DNA from 2 places in the Rhodoferax sp. SPJ21 genome. Region 1 is predicted to be linked to the other one. Evidence: predicted binding sites of a transcription regulator. Region 1 holds the regulator's gene; the other holds the start of a gene.
What was found. The regulator NrdR, encoded in region 1, represses ribonucleotide reductase genes. The targets are predictions, from matches to a motif close to CACNANATNTNGTG.
Positions count from the first base shown of each region.

Region 2: AC4BBN_RS11870 (ribonucleoside-diphosphate reductase subunit alpha) is a predicted target of NrdR. The motif match lies at 3,880-3,893, and genes of this name have one in related genera.

Region 1 is NZ_JBYZMO010000002.1:1,516,117-1,524,580, reverse strand. Features, by position in the region: gene AC4BBN_RS15035 (DUF748 domain-containing protein) at 1-1,276, opposite strand, end outside; gene AC4BBN_RS15030 (lytic transglycosylase domain-containing protein) at 2,029-2,862, shown strand; ZMP/ZTP riboswitch at 2,889-3,049, shown strand; gene glyA (serine hydroxymethyltransferase) at 3,086-4,330, shown strand; gene nrdR (transcriptional regulator NrdR) at 4,344-4,793, shown strand; gene pilV (type IV pilus modification protein PilV) at 4,977-5,615, shown strand; gene AC4BBN_RS15010 (PilW family protein) at 5,612-6,604, shown strand; gene AC4BBN_RS15005 (pilus assembly PilX family protein) at 6,684-7,247, shown strand; gene AC4BBN_RS15000 (pilus assembly protein) at 7,265-8,464, shown strand, end outside.
Region 2 is NZ_JBYZMO010000002.1:863,731-872,194, forward strand. Features, by position in the region: gene AC4BBN_RS11865 (ribonucleotide-diphosphate reductase subunit beta) at 1-715, opposite strand, end outside; gene AC4BBN_RS11870 (ribonucleoside-diphosphate reductase subunit alpha) at 858-3,782, opposite strand; gene ampD (1,6-anhydro-N-acetylmuramyl-L-alanine amidase AmpD) at 4,136-4,738, opposite strand; gene AC4BBN_RS11880 (sigma-54-dependent transcriptional regulator) at 4,728-6,212, opposite strand; gene AC4BBN_RS11885 (sensor histidine kinase) at 6,215-7,894, opposite strand; gene AC4BBN_RS11890 (PP0621 family protein) at 7,894-8,112, opposite strand; gene AC4BBN_RS11895 (cytochrome C assembly family protein) at 8,109-8,464, opposite strand, start outside.

The DNA.
Region 1 (8,464 bases):
GTTCCAGCTGGACCTGGCCGCTGAACTTCAGCGGCTGGGTGAACGGCCAGGCGATGGCCGATGCCTCCAGCGCCACATCGTTCAAAGCCAGTTGGGCTGCCGGGCGGGTGGTGGCGTCGCTCCAGCGGACACTGCCCCGCGTCAGCGCCAGCTTGGCCACGTTCAGCTTCCACGGCGAGGACGCTGCAACTTCAACATCCTTTTGAGTGCTAGCGCTTGATTTACCTGCGGGAGTAGCTACGTTTTTAGGAGCAACCGGAGGTACAAGAAAATCCAGCCGCCCGGCGGCATTGCGGCGCATATCCAAGGCCAACGCATTCAACTCGACCGAAGACAGCTTGACCACTTGTTCCAGCGGGCGCACATCCTCCAGCGTCAGCTTCAAGCTGTCCAGCGCCAGCCACGGCGCACCCTGGGGGTTCGCCACCTTCAGCTTGTCGGCCTGCAGCACACCGCGCAGGCGCACGGTCATCTTGGGAGTTTCTTCAAACGCCAGTTGCAGGTCCGCATTCAGCACCGCGCCCTGCACCTTGACCGGCAGGCTGGCGGGTAAGTAGGGCAAATAAGGCGCCAGGTCCAGGTTCTTCAAGACCAGGTGCGCATCGGTCTTGCGGGTGGGCTCAAAGGGCGTGGTCTGGGCCGCTGTGTCAAAACTGCTGCCATTCAGGGTAAAGGCCAACCTGGGCTCGGCCTGAATGCTGCGCTGCGAATCCAGGTTGCTGATGAAAGGCAGGCTCAGGTGCAGGTCGCGCACCGCGTGGGTCTTGCCCACAGGCTGGTCCACAAAGTCCACCGAACCGTCGGTCAGGGTGACGTTGTACAGCGCAAACGAAGGCGTAGGGCTGGGCTGGGGGGCTGGCGGCGTGGCCAGGCGGGCCACGATGTCATCAAAGTCATAGCGCCCATCGCCCAGGTGGGTGATCTTCAGCTGCGGTTGCTGCACAGCGATAGCATCAACCACAGGCGCCAGCCGGCGCAGGGATTGCCACAGCGCCACATCCACCAGCACATGCTCGATGCGCAGCTGCGGCGTCGCCCCTGCTGCCGGTCCGGCGATGGACAACTGGTCCAGCGTCAATGCCAGCGTCCAGGGGTGGAAGTCCACCCGGCCAACCTGCACCTGGCGGCCCAGCTTTTCGCTGCCTGCCTTCTCCAGCTGGCTTTTCAATAGAGGCGGCACCGCCAACCAGGCAAGCACCCATAACACCAACAAACCAACGACAGCCCACAGCACGCGGCGCAGCCATGGACGGGAAGCAAAAGATACAAAGGTCATGTTGCCCATTTTGCCGCCAGACCTGCACCGCACTGTGAGGGAATGCACGGCCCAAAAAAGCAGAAAGCCCGGACGGTAGGTAGTGAGCCTGGCCGCCGGGCTTGACGGCGAACTTGCGGTTCATGCCGTCTGGGTTTGCAAGGGAGAGAGTGATGTCCCCCATTGCATTGGAAGCAAGAGATTGCCTCCATATAGTACCGGGGCTGCTCCACACCACCGTCGCAAAGTGTCAGGCTTAGCAGGCTCCTACCGGTGAACGCCTGTTTGCACAGGCGATGTCAATTTAGTCCATGGTGGGCGAGATTACAAATCTGCTTTTCAATGCATATGCCGTCTGCGATTGAGTCAATTTTCTTGACACAGGAAATGGAGTCTGTCGCCACACGGCGGCTGTATACACGGCAAGCCCTCACTTACATCAAGAAACAAAAAAAATCTGGTTGGCGATGCGAAGTGCCTTCGGCCCTGTGCAAATTAGGCAAAAACGGAGTTGATAATCAACAATTTAGTATATAGAGTGAATTTCATATTCTTGACTTGATATGATAAGTCCTCCTAGAATCCGCCCGTCCCTCCCACTATGGCCTAGGGACAACCCGAATCCGCTGCCGACCCCCGGCTACATCAGATCGCTGCACAAGCCTGGAAGGCGCCGCAGGATACTGATAGCGTACCCACCCAATCGAAGTGCCAAAGCGAATTGCTCTTACGCAAATTGATCGCCCCCGGCCTTCGCTCGATGAGGAAGTGCTATGACAGCGTTACAAAAGTTAGGACATGGACTGCGGACTTTCGCATCCGATATTGCCCAGGGCTTTTTTGAGATTACCCACAACGGATTTGCCCTCTTGGGCTTGGTTGTGGCTTTTACTATCGTGACCATGACCGCCCGGCCCGATCTGCGCCAGGTGGCCGAAGTCCAATTGATGGGCTGGTTACAAGAACGCCAGGTGGAACCCACTGGCATGGAAGACATTGCCGAGGCAGACACCGAGGCCGTGGACCGCGCAACCGCAAGCAACCCCAAGGACCTGCCCAAACAGCAGGCGGCCGTCGCCTATTGGCTGAGCAAAAAATACCATGTCGCGGCCGAACCGGTCAGCGCCCTGGTAGCCGAAGCCTATGACATCGGTAGCCGAGTCAAGCTCGACCCGACCCTGATCCTGGCCGTCATGGCCATCGAATCCGGCTTCAACCCCTTTGCCCAAAGCTCTGTGGGCGCCCAGGGTCTGATGCAAGTCATGACCCAGGTGCATACCCAGAAATACGATGTGTTTGGTGGCAAGCTGGCTGCGTTCGACCCGCTAACCAATCTGCGTGTGGGTGTCAAAGTGCTGCAGGAGTGCATCGCCCGCGCTGGATCGGTCGAAGGTGGGCTGCGTTTTTACGTAGGCGCTGCAAATATTGAAGATGACGGTGGCTACGCCAGCAAGGTCATGGCAGAACACGTCCGCCTGCAACAAGTAGCGGCTGGCCGCGCTACGCCCACGACCCCGCAGTTGCGCACAATCCCCGTCACTGCGCCCGCCCCAAAGCAGCCCGCAACGGATGACGTACAAAAAGTGGCCGTACTTGGCAAGTACTGATCTGCGTTCGCCGGCTCCGTTACACTAGGCAGGTACGCAACTGGCGATAGGCGTGACCCCAGCAGAGGGTGCTCACGCTGACGTGGACCACCGCAGCAAGCTTTTTTACAAGGCTTTTCGGACAACCACTGGGAAGCGTACCGCCAGGCTTTAGCCTGGTGTTCAGCCGTTCGCCTGGGCAGCACTTGTTCCAACCCCAAGACCCTCGTCTGATAGGACTGCCATGTACGACCGCCGCATTCTGATTGAACAAACCGACCCCGAGCTGTTCGCCGCTATCCAGGCCGAAAACGCCCGCCAAGAACACCATATCGAGCTGATCGCCAGCGAAAACTACGCCTCGCCCGCCGTCATGGCCGCGCAAGGCTCGCAGCTCACCAATAAATACGCCGAAGGCTACCCCGGCCGTCGCTACTACGGTGGCTGCGAATACGTGGACATTGCAGAACAATTGGCCATCGACCGCGTCAAGCAACTGTTTGGCGCTGAAGCGGCCAACGTACAACCGCATTGCGGCGCATCGGCCAACGAAGCCGTGTTCCTCGCTTTCCTCAAGCCCGGCGACACCATCATGGGCATGAGCCTCGCCGAAGGCGGTCACCTGACCCACGGCATGGCCCTGAACATGAGCGGCAAATGGTTCAACGTGGTCAGCTATGGCCTGGACGCCAACGAAGCCATCGACTACGACGCGATGGAACGCAAAGCCCATGAAACCAAGCCAAAACTAATTATTGCGGGCGCCAGTGCTTACTCTCTCGCTATCGATTTTGAGCGCTTTGCCAAGGTTGCGAAGGATGTGGGCGCCATCTTCATGGTTGATATGGCCCACTACGCAGGCCTGATTGCCGCCGGCATCTACCCCAACCCCGTGCCACACGCAGACATCGTCACCTCCACCACCCACAAGAGCCTGCGTGGCCCGCGTGGCGGCATCATCTTGATGAAGTCGGAATTTGAGAAAGCCATCAACAGCGCCATCTTCCCTGGCCTGCAAGGCGGCCCACTGATGCACGTCATCGCGGCCAAGGCTGTGGCATTCAAGGAAGCGCTCACGCCCGAATTCAAGACCTACCAGCAACAGGTATTGAAGAACGCCCAGATCGTGGCCGAAACCCTGACCCAACGCGGCCTGCGCATCGTCAGCGGCGGCACCCAAAGCCACGTCATGTTGGTGGATCTGCGCGCCAAGGGCATCACGGGCAAGGAAGCTGAAGCCGTGCTGGGCAGCGCCCACATGACCATCAACAAAAACGCCATCCCCAACGACCCGGAAAAGCCCATGGTCACCAGCGGTGTGCGTATCGGTACACCTGCCATGACCACCCGCGGCTTCAAGGACGAAGAAGCCCGCGCCACCGCGAACCTAGTGGCCGATGTGCTGGACAACCCGCGTGACGCCGCAAACCTCGACGCCGTGCGCGCCAAGGTCGCAGCATTGACCAGCCGCTTCCCCGTCTATCGCTAAGCGCTAAGACGACATGAAATGCCCCTTCTGCGGCCACGGTGAGACCCAAGTAGTCGAAACCCGTGAATCTGACGACGGCGACCTGGTTCGCCGCCGGCGCCGCTGCGGGGGCTGCGAAAAAAGATTCACCACTTATGAGCGACCGGAAGTCAACTTCCCTACCATCGTAAAAAAAGATGGACGCCGCATCGACTATGTAGCCTCCAAACTGCGCGCATCGTTCACACTCGCTTTGCGAAAACGCCCTGTGAGCACTGAACAGGTAGATATGGCGATTGAACGAATTGAAGAAAAACTACTTAATCTAGGGGTACGCGAAGTTCTATCGAACTACATTGGTGAACTGGTTATGCGCGAACTCAAAAAGCTGGACAAAGTCGCTTACATACGTTTCGCAAGCGTGTACCGCAGCTTTGAAGATGTGGATGACTTCAAAACCCTCGTAGACGAAGTGCAACGATAAGGCGCAACACATTAATCGCCGGGGCAACAACAAATAAGCAAAGTTAGCAACGCGATGCGAAACACGGGCATGAGGCAGCTCACCACAGTTTAGGTTGCGTGGATCTCCCTAACGGGCCTTCTCGCACGACGAGCGGTTGTATGGGTACAACCGTAACTGGGATTTTTTTCCTATCATGCGCAAATGGAATCATTGCGCCCCACCCCCCCCGTTTTCCCATTAAAAGCATTGCGAAGAAACAGTCGGCATGTGCGCTCTGCAGGATTTTCCCTGGTAGAAGTGCTGATATCGATCATTGTTTTATCGTTCGGCCTGCTGGGCATGGTTGGACTGCAAGCAACGGCTTTGCAATCCAACAGAGACGCAAAACTGCAATCCATCGCAGTCAACCTTGCGCGTGAATTGGCCGAAATAATGCGTAATAACAAAGATATTGCCTTGTCCAGCACAAGCCCCTACTTTGGCGACTTCAACTCCAATCCATTAGCACCAGCCTCTACCAGTTACTGCCTCAATGTCGCTACCAGCACCACTGCGTGCGCGAGTACAACCGAAATTGCGAGTGCTGAAATGACCGAATGGCTTTCAAGGGTTGACAGCGAATTGCCTGGCGCGCATGTCACCGTCTGCTCCGACTCCGCCCCCTTTGACTCGAACGGCATACCCCAATGGACCTGCGGCACCGGCAGTGGTGCCAGCACTGTCATCAAAATTGGGTGGACAAGGGCGTCAACCGACCGAAAAAGTACGAATAGCACACCACTCGAAAGAGCTACGCTGCCCTCCGTCGTTCTTCCGGTCACTGCAGGTAGCGTGCAGTGAGAGCAAGCTTCCGCAAGCAAAACGGCTTAACCATGGTTGAGCTGTTGGTCGCCATGGCGATCAGTCTGATCATCGCGATAGCAGCCATTGCATCTCTTATCGTAAGTCGCAAAGGTTTCAATGCCATCGATGCATCTTCTCAGTTGCGTGATAACGGCCGATTTGCAATGGACTTGATCCAGCGTATAGCCGTGCAAGCAGGCTACAAAGACGTGCTGTACATCGCCTCACCGCGCCAAACCAACGTAAAAGGTATTTCAACCAATCCAGACCCCGACGTATTCGGCATCGATAACAAACGCCCCAGTTCCAGCGATCCCTTCAATACAGCACCTACAACTGCAGGCATTAACGGCAGCGACATATTGATGGTCCGCTTCCAAACTGCCGCGCTATTCACCGGCGCTACGGCATCTGACAAATCCATGATTGACTGCCAAGGTAGTGGACTCGCCACAGCCCCAATTGACCAAGACGATCGTATAACCAGTGCCTTTTATGTTGGTCTTAGCACTGTCACGAATGAACCAGCGCTGATGTGCGCCACTGGCCCCAATAATGGGCAACCCATAATTGATGGCGTAGAAGACTTCCAAGTTTTATACGGCGTGGATGCAGTCACACCCAATACAGCCCCCACTGGAACGACAGATTCCATTACCGACAGGTATTTAAGGGCAGACCAAATGACAGTAAGCGGCAACGCAGTTGCTACCAACGCCAATTGGCGCAGGGTACGCAGCCTGCGTATTGGCCTGGTACTACGGGGGCCAGTGGGTTCCGCCCAAGACCAGACGGCGCAAACTTTTTACCCCCTGGGCTTAGGCAAGAACTCAGGTAGCACCTCATCTACGCCGGGCTCAGCAATGGCTTCCAGCGGCGATGTTGGCTCGATATTCAGCCCCGCTGCAGACGGTCGGCTACGTCAAGTGGTCACATTCACCGTGCATCTCCGCAATGATCAAAGTCTGAAGCTACAAAGCCCTTGAGTAGAAAATCGAAATGAAACCCGCACTCAATACGCTTAGGCAACGACGACCAGCTGGGTACATACACCGACAAAACGGTATGTCGCTCATTCTGGTAATGATGATTTTGACGATTGTTTCACTACTTGGAGTCGCAGGAATACAAATAGCCATGATGGGGGAACGAGGCGCCCGCAATGACAGAGATATGCAAGTAGCATGGCAAGCAGCAGAAGCTGCACTTATTGACGCTGAATTTGATATCTATGGTCCGACAGCTTCTGTACGCAGATCCATTTTTAAAAATTCAACCGATATTTCAAAATTTACAGCAGGCTGTAGCAACGCTACAAACTATGTGGGTTTATGCCTCCCCGCAACATCTGGAAAACCCATTTGGCTCACTATAGATTTTACAGACACATCTAGCTCAGCCAAAACTACTGCGTTTGGCACTTACACCGGGCGAACGTTTAGTGCAGGGGGTTTAGGCATTCAACCAGCAAAATTACCGCGCTACATCATTGAGGCTATACCTGATACCGAGCAATCTGACCTTTCGGCCACGCCTCCCAAATATATTTACATGTACCGTATAACAGCAATGGGCTTTGGACCCCGAAGCGACATTCAAGCAGTAGCACAAATGATTTACCGTTATTGATCGAAAGAAAATTTATTATGAAAATTAAATTAACTTCAGCCAATAACCATATTTATTTATTTAATAAAATTTTCAACAACCGTTGGCTATTTGTTATTTTATTAACGATTTTATCGATAACAACCACCATTATTGTTAGGGCAGATGCGTCGACCAGCATCCCGTCTATCACCTTATCAACAGTCCCACTTTACGCCACCACCACTGTTGATAAACCAGTCATTGCATTAGCACTCTCAGTTGAGTTTCCAACAGTAGGTGCACAGTACGTAGACCAGCCAGGATCCTCATCAGATGCCACATATTCCAATACCAATGAGTATCTGGGATATTACGATGCGGAAGCATGCTACACCTACAACGATGCCCCCGCAGAAACTCCTGCAACCGGATTAACAAGTAGTGATTACAAACGATTTGACCGTAGTGGTGCAGCCACTAACCGGCAATGTAGCAACGCTTTTAGCGGGAACTTCCTAAACTGGGCCTCTAGCTCTGCTATCGATATGCTGCGGCTAGCGCTCTCTGGTGGCGATCGCTATATAGACACTGCAAGCTTAACGATATTACAGCGTGCTGTCATACCAGATGGAGACCCCACCTGCATGTGGAACACATCGAACTTTCCTGCAAAACAGCTTAAAAGGAGCGGGGGTTCCAATAACTATTTTGGAGCGATACCAACCTCCATGGTCAATGATGCAGCTGGAAACGATATATGGATCGCCAATACATTAAATCGTATTTATTTTCGTGCTGGCACCAGCACGGCCGGTACGTGCGGTAGTACGAGCGGATATACATTAAGCAGCAATGCAGCTCGCCAGATGGGTCCAATTACCACCTCAAATACAAACCGCCCCAATGGGGGTGTCAAATGTGCAGACGAAAGTAGTACCAATTGCCAGTTCACAGGAACAAAAGCGGTATGGTATGGGGCAGGTACCACTTGGGCTGTAGCGCCCGCTTATAACGGCGCAACTTGCTCAAACGGTGTTTTTGGCGACCCCATATCAGGAACATTTAAAGAGTGCTACATAAGCAATTATTCGGGCTCTTGGCAACCGACCACTAGCGGCACCAGCCTGAATTCGGATGGATTTTTTTACGGCCGTGTTCAGGTTTGCAACAAAGTACCGAATTCAAGCACACTCCAAGATGTACGTGATTATGGATTATGCACAGCATATCCGAATGGAAATTTTAAACCCACAGGA
Region 2 (8,464 bases), 650 kb from region 1:
ACGACTTCAGCAGGGTCTGGTCGTTTTCCGGCGTGCCCGTATGGAAATTCGGGTCCATGATCGCTTCAATGAAGGGGATCAGGAACTCGTCCTTGTTGCGGATGGATGCGACTTCGTTGTATGCGTTGAAGATTTCGCTTTCATCCAGGCCCAGCGATTCCACGATGTACTGGTAGGCATGGGTATGGATGGCTTCTTCAAACGCCTGGCGCAGTAGGAACTGTCGGCATTCGGGCGCCGTGATGTGGCGGTAGGTGCCCAGCACGATGTTGTTGGCGGCCAGAGAGTCGGCAGTCACAAAGAAACCAAGGTTGCGCTTGACAATGCGGCGCTCATCTTCGGTCAGGCCGTTGGGGTCTTTCCAGAGTGCGATGTCGCGGGTCATATTGACCTCTTGCGGCATCCAGTGGTTGGCGCAGGAGGCCAGGTATTTCTCCCAGGCCCATTTGTATTTGAAGGGCACCAACTGGTTGACATCGGTCTGACCATTGATGATGCGCTTGTCGGCGGCATTCACGCGGCGAGCGGCCGTGGCTTGTGCGGTGACATGCACTGCGGCGGTAGCCATAGCAGGCTGAGATGCAATCGATGGAGTGGGTGTTGCTGCGGCTTGTGTCGCCGTAAAAACGGCGTGTGATGACTCACGGTTGATGGGTAAACCGGTTTGCGCTGCAGATGGCGATGAGGGCGTGACTTCTTCGTCCCAGGTCAACATAAATTTTCCAATGCTAGGATTATGAGAGCAGCGCCACAAAATGAAAAGTATTCATTTTCAACGCCGCTATTTTGTGCCGTTTGTGTTGCTCATGCGCATCGTGAAAACAGGGTTTCACGATGCGTGGCAAGCGGGCTTGGGTTTATTGGCAGGCTTCGCAGCCTGGATCGTCAATGGCGCAAAACTTGATGTCCGTTGCCGGGCTGGTGGCCAGTGCATCGGCGTTCATTTGCTGGCGTGCAGCAACTGCTGCTGCATCGACTGCGCTCATGGTTTGCCCAGGAGCTTGGCCTGACGAAACGGCATTCATGCGGCCGGCGGCCACGGTAGATTTTTCCACATGGGTGGCGCTGCGGGTACGCAGGTAGTAGGTCGTTTTCAGGCCGCGTGTCCACGCCAGCTTGTAGGTGTCGTCGAGCTTCTTGCCCGATGCGCCGGCCATGTAGATGTTGAGCGATTGGGCTTGGTCTATCCATTTCTGGCGACGTGACGCGGCCTCTACCAGCCAGGTGGTTTCCACCTCGAAGGCCGTGCGGTACAGGGCCTTGATTTCATTCGGCACGCGGTCGATCGATTGCAGCGAACCATCGAAGTGCTTCAGGTCCATCAGCATTACGTTGTCCCACAGGCCCAGGCGCTTCAGGTCATGCACAAGGTAGCCGTTGATGACGGTGAACTCGCCGGACAGATTGGACTTGACGGACAGGTTGCCGAAGCAAGGTTCAATAGATGCGTCCACGCCGATGATGTTGGAAATCGTGGCGGTGGGGGCGATGGCGACGCAGTTGGAATTGCGCATGCCATCGGCCTTGATTTTTTGGCGCAGCGCATCCCAGTCCAGGGTCGCCGAACGGTCCACATCCACATAGCCGCCGCGGGCTTGGGCCAGCAGGTCCAGCGTGTCCAGTGGCAGGATGCCTTGGTCCCACAGCGAGCCCTTGTAGGTGGAGTATTGGCCACGCTCTTTGGCCAGTTCGCTGGACGCCCAGTAGGCGTAGTAGCAGATAGCTTCCATCGAGGTGTCGGCGAATGCGACAGCGCCTTCACTTGCGTAGGCGATGCGTAGCGCGTACAGGCTGTCCTGGAAGCCCATCAGGCCCAGGCCGACTGGGCGGTGCAGCATATTCGAGTCGCGGGCTTTTTTGACAGCGTAGTAGTTGATGTCGATCACGTTGTCGAGCATGCGCATGGCCGTGGAAATGGTCTTTCGCAGCTTGGCGTGGTCAAGTTGGCCATTGGTGATGTGCTGGCGCAGATTGACCGACCCCAGATTGCAGACAGCGGTTTCGGTATCGCTGGTGTTCAGCGTGATTTCAGTGCACAGATTGGAGGAGTGCACCACACCAGCGTGTTGTTGCGGGCTGCGCACATTGCAGGCGTCCTTGAACGTGATCCAGGGGTGGCCGGTTTCGAACAGCATGGTCAGCATCTTGCGCCACAGGTCGCTGGCCTGCAGGGTGCGCGAAGGCTTGATTTCGCCGCGTTGTGCCTGGGCTTCGTAGGCGGTGTAGGCCTTTTCGAAATCGGCTCCGAACTTGTCGTGCAGGTCGGGCACATTGGAGGGCGAGAACAGCGTCCAGCTGCCACCTTCCATGACGCGGCGCATGAACAGATCGGGCACCCAGTTGGCGGTATTCATGTCGTGGGTGCGGCGGCGGTCGTCGCCCGTGTTCTTGCGCAGCTCCAGGAACTCTTCGATGTCCAGATGCCAGGTTTCCAGGTAAGTGCAGACAGCGCCCTTGCGCTTGCCACCCTGGTTCACCGCGACAGCGGTGTCATTTACCACCTTCAGGAAGGGGACCACACCTTGCGACTCGCCATTGGTGCCCTTGATGTGGCTGCCCAAAGCGCGCACGCGGGTCCAGTCGTTGCCCAGGCCGCCGGCAAACTTCGACAGCAGGGCGTTTTCCTTGATGGACTCGTAAATGCCGTCCAGATCGTCGGGCACGGTGGTCAGATAGCAGGACGACAGTTGGGGGCGCAACGTGCCGCTGTTGAACAGCGTAGGCGTGCTGGACATGAAGTCAAACGCCGACATGACTTCGTAGAACTCGATAGCGCGGGCTTCGCGGTCGGTTTCGTTCAGTGCCAGGCCCATGGCTACGCGCATGAAGAAGGCCTGTGGCAACTCGATGCGGGTCTTGCGGATGTGCAGGAAATAGCGGTCATATAGGGTTTGCAGGCCCAGGTAGTCAAACTGCAGGTCGCGCTGGGGCTTGAGTGCCGCGCCGAGCTTTTGCAGATCGAATGTCAACAGCTTGGCATCCAGTAGTTCAGCCTCTACACCTTTTTGGATGTAACCGGGGAAATAGTTTGCGTATTCCTGCGCCAGCTCGGTTTGAGTGACGTCCTTGCCCAGCACTTCTTTGGCAATGGTATGCAGCAGCAGGCGGGCCGTGGCGTAGGTGTAGTCAGGGTCGGTTTCGATGAGGGTACGGGCAGCCAGAATGGCCGCCTTGTAGACCTCTTCCATGGGCACGCCGTCGTACAGGTTGCGCATGGTTTCCGCCACGATAGGGGCGGCCGTCACTTCGCTGCCCAGGTTCGCACATGCCTGTTCGATCAGTTGTTGCAAACGTGCTGTGTCCAGTGGCACGCGTTGGCCCGCGTCCAGCACATGCAGAACAGGGGCTGCCGGTGCCTGCTCAACGCTTTGTTTGGCGCGCTCTTGGGAATGACGCTCGCGGTACAGCACATAGGCGCGTGCGACTTCATGGTGGCCGCCACGCATGAGGCCCAGTTCCACATGGTCCTGCACGTCTTCTATATGGAAGGTGCCGCCGCCTGGACGCGAGCGCACCAGGGCCCGAATCACGCCCTGCGTCAACGTGTCTACCACTTCACGTACGCTGGCCGATGCGGCGCCTTGCGTGCCGTGCACAGCCAAGAAGGCTTTCATCATGGCGATAGCAATCTTGCCCGGCTCAAAAGGCACGACTGCGCCATTGCGACGGATGACCTGGTAGTGGGCCAGCGTTCCTTGCACTGTGGCGTCGCCATGGCTTGTGTCGTGGAGCGTTGAATGTGGCTGGGGGACGGTAGACGGTGTGTTCAATGCGGTTTGCATAGCTTCCTTTTAGACTTTTGGGACAGTATGAGGAGTGGGAAGGGCGGTTATGGCAACCGCCGCAGTGAAATAGAGGTGCCTCGCGGCACTGGCTGGACACTATATATAGGGTCTCAAATCAATTCAAGCCACTACCGGTAGTGTACCGCCCTGCGAATGGCGCATGGCGGGACAGGTTTTATGAGGGTTGCTGGTGCAACCCTCCGGCAAGTGTTGCGCTGCCTTGTCTGTGGCACAAAAACCTAGGCTGGATGCGGGTTTCGGAAGAGTTTGCCTTGTTTGGCAGCGTAACTCCTAGGGCGAGGCATGTGTCCGGGTGTTTCTGGCTGCCACCAGCAGGCTAAAAATATTTCTCAGAGTCCGGTGCCGGGCGGGAAATAGCGCGCGTCCCAGCCGGTTCCGCGTTGCAGTTCTTGCCAGCTGAATCCGGCTCCCGGGTCGTTTTTGCGGCCCGGGGCAATATGTTCATGGCCCGCGATATGGCGGATCGGATGGGCCTGTGCAATCGCTGGAACCAGGCTGGCCAAGGTTTCATATTGCGCGGCTTCGAAGCTGTCGCCCTCCAGCCCCTCCAGTTCGATGCCTATGGAGTCATCGTTGCAGTTGCTGCGCCCCCGGTACCGGGATACCCCGGCATGCCAGGCCCTGTCTTCCGTGCTCACAAACTGCCACAGTTCGCCATTGCGGCGTATATAGAAGTGGGCAGATACCTGCAGCCCGCGGATGCTGCTGAAATAAGGGTGGGCGTCCCAGTCCAGGGTATTGGCGAACAGCGCCATCACCTCGTCTCCGCCATATTGACCTGGCGGCAGGCTGATGGAGTGGACTACCACCAAGTCGATGCGGGCCTGAGGCGGACGTGGGCCGTAATTGGGTGAGCGTTGCTGGTGGGCAAAGCGATACCAGCCGTTCGACCACAGGGGGCGGCTGGGGGCGGTGGGTGCTTTAGGCGTCATGGGGCTCGTTGTCCTGCGGTGTGGCGATGTTGAGCCGTTCGATGCGGTAGCGTATCTGGCGCAGGCTCAGGCCCAGGCGGTTGGCCGCCGCTGTGCGGTTGAAGCCGGTCTCATGCAGTACCTTGACCAGGATCTCGCGCTCCTGCCGGTCCAGAAATGCCTGAAGGTCGGAGGGGACCGTGTCCAGGGTCCAAGGGTTGGATGTGATGCCTGGAGCGGCAGGTACGGCCGGCTCTGGAGAAGCTTCTGGTAGTGCTGCCAACCCCATGTCCTGCGTAGGTTCAAAGTCCAGGTCCAGGTGCAAGGCTTCGCCATCGCCCATGGCGACCGCGCGGTGCAGCAGGTTTTCAAGTTCGCGCACATTGCCGCTCAGTGGGTGGTTGGCCAACTGCTCCAGCAACTCACGGGATAGGCGCGGTGGCGGCATGCCCGACTCTTGTGCGATGCGCTCCAGCAAGGCTTCGCACAGCGATGGCAAGTCTCCCCGGCGTTCCCTCAGCGGCGGTATGGCAATCTCGATCACGTTCAGCCGGTAATACAGGTCCTGGCGGAAGCGGCCGGCCTTGACATCTGCGGCCAGGTCCTTGTGCGTGGCGCTGACGATGCGCACGTCTACTGCCTCTTCCTGGACCGAACCCAGGGCGCGTACGCTGCGCTCCTGTATGGCGCGCAGCAGCTTGGACTGCATGGCCAGTGGGAGGTCGCCAATTTCATCTAAAAACAAGGTGCCATCGCGGGCGGCCTGGAAGTAGCCTTGCCTGTCCTGCGTGGAGCCGGTGTAGGAGCCCTTTTTGGCGCCGAAGAACTCGGCCTCCAGCAGGCTCTCCGGAATGGCGCTGCAATTTACCGCCACCAGCGGGCCCGAGGCGCGGTGGCTGTTGGCGTGCAAGGCCTTGGCCACCAGCTCCTTGCCCGTACCCGACTCGCCGCGTACCAGTACCGGCGCCATGCTGCGCGCGACCTTGACGATGCGCTGCTTGACCTGCTGCATGGCGTCCGAGGTACCTACCAATTTTTGTAGCGCGCTGTCCCCGGCCGCTGTGCGCTGGGGGGCTATTTCATTCACGGTACTGGCACGCTGTGTTCGGTTGCTGTCCTGGATGGCCGAAGCCACTACGGTACGAAACTGCTTCAGGTCCACAGGTTTGGTCAGGTAGTCGAACGCACCTGCCTTTAGCGCCTCCACCGCATTTTCGGCCGAGCCGTAGGCGGTCATGACGATGACGCGCTCTGAGCGTTGCTGGGCTTTCAGGCTGTGCAGCAGTGCGCTTCCCAGTCCGTCGGGCAAGCGCATATCAGTGATTACGACATCGAAGCGCTGCTGGGCCAGCATCAGGCTGGCCTCTTGCAGGTCGGCGGCGGTATCAATGCGGTAGCCCTCACGCAGCAAGGTTAGCTCATACAGCGTGCGCAGATCGGGTTCATCATCCACCACCAAGACGGATGCCGGGAGGGATGCACTGGGTGGAGCCATGGTCAGACAGGTTGGATATCGAAAGGACGTGCCGCCAGGCTGCTTGGCTTGGGCGGGCGGAACTGCACAAAAAACTCATTGCCTTGTACTTCCTGGCCGTTGCGCACCCGTGTCGCACGCTGGTAGCCGATGCTGGCGCGGTGGCGCTCGCACAACTCCCGACAAATATACAGACCCAGGCCGCTGGAGCGGCTCTCGGAGCTGAAAAAAGGCTCAAACAAATGTTGCTCTACGGTTTGCTCCAGTGCAGGACCATCACTCCAGACCTGTAGATGCGATTGCTGGTTGGTCGACAGGCTGGTGCTGACCTGAATGGCCTCTGGCTGGGTGCTGATGTGGCGTGCCGCGTTGTCCAGCAGATTCAGCAGCACGCGCCGCAAGTGGTCGGCATCGAAGTCCACTGGCATACCCAGGGTGGCCGGCGTGACCTTGACCGGCTGGCGGCGCGCATCCTGTTGCATCCAATCCGAGCAAATGTTGTTGATGGCTTCGTCCAACCGGGTTTGCGGCGGGCGGCCGGTGCCAGCGTGCTGTAGGCGGGCAATGCCCAGTACTTCATCGACAATCTTGGATAGTCGCAATGCATTCTGTTGCACCATATGCGTCAGCCGCTGGTGGGCCGGGTCTGTCAGGTCTTCTTCCAATAACGCATTGGCCTGCGTGATGGCGGCCAGCGGGTTGCGGATTTCATGCGCTACGGCGGCCGACATGCGGCCCATGGCGGCCATTTTTTCGGTACGCAGCCGGGCCTCAATTTCGCGCAGATCGTGCAAAAACAGCACGCACAGGCTTTCCGTGCGAGCGGCCTGCGCCACCGTCATGCGGGTGCGAACCCGTACGCGGCGCGGGCTCTTGCCCGTGGCGTGAATGCTGATATCGCCGTTCTGGGGGCTCTCTGTGGCAAAGGTCTTTTGCGCCAGCGCCAGCAAAGTGCGCCAACCGGGCTCGCTGGACAGGAGTAGCGGAGGGCCCGCCTCTGCTCCCAGCAGCCAGCGGGCTGCCGGGTTGGCCGTACGGGTGGTGCCGTGGATATCGACCACCAGCACGCCGTCGGCCAGGGTTTCGATCACCAATTCATTTACGCGGGTCTGCAGTTGTGCATCCATCTGGCTGCGCAGGGCCAGCTGTTCTTCCCCCACCAGCCGGGCTGCCAGCTGATTAACCAGGAAGGCAACCACGAAATATCCCATGCCGGTGAGCCCACTTTGCACCAGCCGGGCGGTGCCGTCCGCGCTGTGGTGGGTTGTCCACCAGGCTTCCAGCAGCAGCAGCAGGGTCATGCAGGCGGCCGTGCCCAGGGCGATGCGGCGCGAACCCTGTACCGCAGCCAGCAGCACCGGCAGCGCCAGTAGCGGGCTGTAGTTGATGCTGCTGGATTCCAGCAACTGCAAGATGGAGAACACCAGCGCATCCACCCCGACCGTGCCGGCCCAGAAGCGGGCTGGCGGCTGCGCATCGCCGCTGGGGTGCATGCGCAGGCGTACCGCCAGGGTGCTGGCGAAATAGCCAGCGCAGAACAGCAGCATCCATAGTGATGCGTCCTGGCCCAGTGCCCATAGCGAGAGATGCAACAGCAAAATTGCCAGCGCAATGCTGACCCGGGCCGTCATGAACCCGTACCAGACCCGCGCCAATGCCAGCGGCTCAGTGGGGGCTGGCTGGGCGGAGGTGGCGTCTGCCATCACTTCTCCGCCTGCTTGCGGTGTCCTTCGCCACAGTAAGCGCCATGCGCTGTACGGACCGCCTCGGTGGACGGTAAATGCACGCCGCACACCCGGCAAGTCACCATGTTTTGCAATTCCGCAGGACGGCGTGGCGTTTGGGGGCGCTCGGCGAGTCGTCTCGATCGCCACAGCCATACGCCGAACAACACGGCCAGCAAAACCAGCAACAGCTTCATACGCCGCGCCTCAGCACCACTTCCAGCACAAACTGCGAACCCACATAGGCCAGCAACAGCAGGCCGGCGCCTATGTAGAGCACCCGCACGGCCTTGCGCCCGCGCCAACCAAAGCGGCTACGCCCCAGCAGCAGAATCGCAAAGGTCAGCCAGGACAGCAGCGAGAACACCGTCTTGTGGCTCCACCGCCAGCCATGCACGCCATACAGCTGTTCGTCAAAAAACCAGCCCACCAGCAGCGTAGCGGACAGCAGCACAAATCCCGCTGCGACCAGCCGGAACGTCAGCCGCTCCAGGGTCAGCAAAGGCAGGCCGCTGGGGGCTTCTGCGGCGTTGCGCATCTGGCGTTCGG